2 regions of the Streptomyces sp. NBC_01506 genome follow, and region 2 is predicted to be linked to the other one. Evidence: riboswitches for the same ligand, from Rfam matches in the RefSeq annotation. Region 2 holds a riboswitch; the other holds the start of a gene.
The links. A riboswitch is a leader RNA that binds a small molecule or an ion and turns the genes downstream of it on or off. The one in region 2 is predicted to bind thiamine pyrophosphate.
Positions count from the first base shown of each region.

Region 1 (2,195 bases), 4.8 Mb from region 2:
CACCTCGCCGACCTCACGCCGCAGGAGCGGCGCGAGGCCGTGGTGGCGCTCGGCGAGAAGCAGTTCCGTGCCAAGCAGCTTTCGCAGCACTACTTCGCGCGGTTCGCGCACGACCCCGCCGAGTGGACGGACATCCCCGCCGCCGCGCGCGAGAAGCTCGCCACGGAGCTGCTGCCCGACCTGATGTCCGTGGTCCGGCACATCTCGTGCGACGACGACACCACCCGTAAGACGCTGTGGCGGCTGCACGACGGCACGCTTGTCGAGTCCGTCCTGATGCGCTATCCGGACCGCGTCACCATGTGTATCTCCTCACAGGCAGGCTGCGGGATGAACTGCCCGTTCTGCGCCACGGGGCAGGCGGGTCTCGACCGGAACCTGTCCACGGCTGAGATCGTGCACCAGATCGTGGACGGCATGCGCGCGCTGCGCGACGGTGAGGTCCCCGGCGGCCCCGCCCGGCTGTCCAACATCGTCTTCATGGGCATGGGTGAACCGCTCGCCAACTACCGGCGCGTCGTGGGGTCGATCCGCAGGCTGACCGACCCCGAGCCGGACGGCCTCGGACTCTCGCAGCGCGGCATCACCGTCTCGACGGTGGGCCTGGTGCCCGCGATGCTGCGATTCGCCGACGAGGGCTTCAAGTGCCGCCTCGCCGTCTCGCTTCACGCGCCGGACGACGAGCTGCGCGACACCCTCGTGCCGGTCAACACCCGTTGGAAGGTGCGGGAGGTGCTGGACGCCGCCTGGGAGTACGCGGAGAAGTCGGGCCGCCGGATCTCCATCGAGTACGCCATGATCCGCGACATCAACGACCAGGCGTGGCGGGGCGATCTGCTGGGCCGGCTGCTCAAGGGGAAGCGGGTGCACGTCAATCTGATCCCGCTCAACCCCACCCCCGGGTCCAAGTGGACGGCATCCCGCCCCGAGGACGAGAAGGCGTTCGTCGAGGCGATCGCCTCCCACGGAGTGCCGGTGACGGTGCGTGACACCCGAGGTCAGGAGATCGACGGGGCGTGCGGTCAGTTGGCGGCGACGGAGCGCTGAGCGCGGCGAGGGGCCCCGACGGGGCCCATGTACGCTGGGTTCGAACGAATTACATATTCCGACAGGGGAGCGCCACAGCGCTGAGAGTGCGGCAGAGGATCGACAAGAGCCTCACGGTCGCAGACCCTCTGAACCTTGCCCAGGTCATTCTGGGTAGGAAGTTCGGTCATCACTCAAGCTGTTGCGCCCTGCCCTGCTCCGGTCCGCCGGTGCGGGGCGGGGCCGCGTCTTCTCCTGGACATCCCAGGAGGAATTCAGTGCGTACCACGAAGAAAATGGCGGCCAGTGGCCTCGCTATCGCGCTCGGCGTCTGCGCGCTGGCCGCGTGCGGCGGCGGGTCCGGCGACTCCACGTCGTCGGACGGCGCGAAGTCCAAGAGCGTGACGCTCGTCGCCCATGACTCGTTCGCCGCCTCGGACTCCGTATTGAAGGCGTTCACCGAACAGACCGGCTACACCGTCAAGGTGCTGAAGAGCGGCGAGGCGGGCGAGGCGCTCAACAAGGAGATCCTCACCAAGGGTTCGCCTCAGGGGGACGTCTTCTTCGGCGTCGACAACACCCTGCTCTCCCGCGCCCTCGACAACGGCCTGTTCACGCCGTACGAGGCGAAGGGCCTCGACCAGGTCCGCGCCGACGTTCGGCTCGACGACGCCAAGCACCGTGTCACCCCCGTCGACACCGGCGACGTCTGCGTCAACTACGACAAGAAGTACTTCGCCGACAAGAAGCTGGCGCCGCCGGAGACCTTCGCCGACCTGACGAAGCCCGCCTACAAGGACCTGCTCGTTGTCGAGAACGCCGAGCAGTCCTCACCGGGTCTCGGTTTCCTCCTCGGCACCGTCGCGGCGTACGGGGACGACGGCTGGCAGGGCTACTGGAAGCAGCTCAAGGCCAACGGCGTCCAGGTCGTGGACAGTTGGGAGCAGGCTTACAACGAGGACTTCTCCGGCTCGGCGGGCGGCAAGAAGGCCAAGGCGGAGCGCCCGCTCGTCGTCTCGTACGCGTCGAGCCCGCCGGTGGAGGTCCTGTACGCCGACCCGCAGCCCAAACAGGCGCCGACCGGCGTCGCCGCGGGCACCTGCTTCCGGCAGATCGAGTTCGCCGGCCTGCTCCAGGGCGCGAAGAACGAGGCGGGTGGCAAAGCCCTG
Region 1 covers NZ_CP109422.1:2,414,075-2,416,269, reverse strand. Annotated here, with positions in the region: gene rlmN (23S rRNA (adenine(2503)-C(2))-methyltransferase RlmN) at 1-1,047, shown strand, start outside; TPP riboswitch at 1,101-1,225, shown strand; gene OG329_RS10110 (thiamine ABC transporter substrate binding subunit) at 1,305-2,195, shown strand, end outside.
Region 1: linked by a shared signal. The riboswitch ahead of OG329_RS10110 (thiamine ABC transporter substrate binding subunit) and the one ahead of thiO (glycine oxidase ThiO) in region 2 are both predicted to bind thiamine pyrophosphate.

Region 2 (2,195 bases):
CCGAGGGGAACGAGGCGCAGTCCCCGACCGCGTACACGCCGGGCGTCGAGGCGCGCAGCCGGTCGTCGGCGGTGACGGCGCCCTCGGCGCCGGTCGCGATGCCGGAGCCCGCCAGCCAGGCCGTGGCGGGTCTGGCGCCGATGCCCACGATCACCGCGTCCGCCGCCAGTTCGCGGCCGTCGGTGAGGACCACCCGGCCGGGCTCGACGGTCGCCACGCGCGCGTGGGTGAGGAGTTCGGCGCCGCTCTCGGCGTACCAGTGCGCCATCGGAGTGGCGACCTCGGCGGGCAGGGCGCCGGCGAGCGGACGGTCCGCGGCCTCCAGGACGGTCACCGCGCAGTCGGCCTCCCGGGCCGCGGTGGTGAACTCGGCGCCGATCCAGCCCGCTCCCACCACGACGACGCGGTGCTTGGCGTCCAGGACGGGGCGCAGCCGCGCGGCGTCGTCCAGGGTGCGCAGCAGATGGACGCCGGGCACGCCTTCCGCGCCCGGCAGCGTGATCGGTTCGGCGCCGGTGGCCAGGACCAGCACGTCGTACGGAACCGGCCCCGCCGCCGTGTCCAACTCCTGGTCCCCGGGGCGCACGCCGGTCACTTCGAGGCCCAGCCGCAGTTCCACGGACAGCGCGTCGAAGTCCACGTCGAAGGCCGAACTCTCCGCCGTCCCGAGAAGGACGGCCTTCGAGAGCGGGGGCCGGTCGTAGGGCTGGTGCCGCTCGGCGCCGATGAGGGTGACGGGGCCGTCGTGCCCCAGTTCGCGCAGTGCCACGGCGGTCTGCACACCCGCCATACCCGCGCCGACGATGACCGTGCGCCGCTCGTCCGCCTGCTTCCGCTGCTCGCTCACCCGATCACCTTAAGGAACCGGCCGGGGCCACGAGTGACCACGACTCCCTTACAGGGGGCGGGGACAGGGGGTTACCCTGGCAGCCGCAAGCACTTGTCGCCGGTAGCGGACAAGAGACTTCACACCTCGCGGGAGCCCGGACGCACCGGGCTGAGAGGGAGGCTGACGCGGCCTCCGACCGTACGAACCTGATCCGGGTCATGCCGGCGAAGGGAGGAGCTGGACGCCCATGCGGTCATCTCATACAGACGTTCTCGTCGTCGGGGGCGGAATCATCGGCCTCGTCACCGCCTGGCGCGCCGCGCAGCGCGGGCTCGGCGTCGGCGTCGTCGATCCCGAGCCGGGCGGCGGCGCCGCCCAGGTCGCCGCCGGAATGCTCGCCGCCGTCAGCGAACTCGACCACGGCGAAGAGACCTTGCTGGGGCTGAACATCGCCTCCGCGCGGCTGTACCCCGACTTCGTCGCCGAACTGGAGTCGGCCACCGGGCAGGACACCGGCTACCGCGTCTGCGGCACGCTCGCCGTCGCTCTCGACACCGACGACCGGGCGCAACTGCGTGAACTGCACGCCCTCCAAAGGAGGTCGGGTCTTGAGTCGCAATGGCTCACCGGCCGCGAGTGCCGGCGGCTGGAGCCGATGCTCGCTCCGCGCGTACGCGGCGGGCTGCGGGTCGACGGTGACCACCAGATCGATCCGCGCAGGCTCGCCGCCGCCCTTGTGACGGCCTGCGAGCGGTCGGGGGTGGTCTTCCACCGGGCCTGGGCCGAACGCCTGCGAGTGGTCCGGGGCCGGGCCGCCGGGCTCACGGTCGGCGGCGGCGCCGAACTCGGCGCCGGCCAGGTCGTCATCGCCGGGGGCAGCCGCAGCGCACAGCTCGCGGGCGTGCCGGACGACGTGCTGCCGCCGGTACGCCCCGTCAAGGGCCAGGTCCTGCGGCTGACGGTGCCGCGCCAGTACGCCCCGTTCCTCTCCCGGACGCTGCGGGCCGAGGTCCGCGGCAGCCATATCTATCTCGTGCCGCGCGAGAACGGCGAGCTGGTCCTGGGCGCGACGAGCGAAGAACTCGGCTGGGACACGACGGTGACGGCGGGAGGGGTGTACGAGCTGCTGCGCGACGCCCATGAACTGCTCCCCGGCATCACCGAACTGCCGCTCACCGAGACCCGCGCCGGGCTGCGCCCGACCTCGCCGGACAACGCCCCGCTGCTCGGGCCGACCGCCCTGCCGGGCCTGCATCTGGCCACCGGGCACCATCGCAACGGGGTGCTCCTGACACCCGTCACGGGCCAGGTGATGGCCACCGTACTCACGACGGGTGAACTCCCCGACGACGCACGGCCCTTCACG
Region 2 covers NZ_CP109422.1:7,202,734-7,204,928, reverse strand. Annotated here, with positions in the region: gene OG329_RS32350 (NAD(P)/FAD-dependent oxidoreductase) at 1-790, opposite strand, end outside; TPP riboswitch at 966-1,080, shown strand; gene thiO (glycine oxidase ThiO) at 1,077-2,195, shown strand, end outside.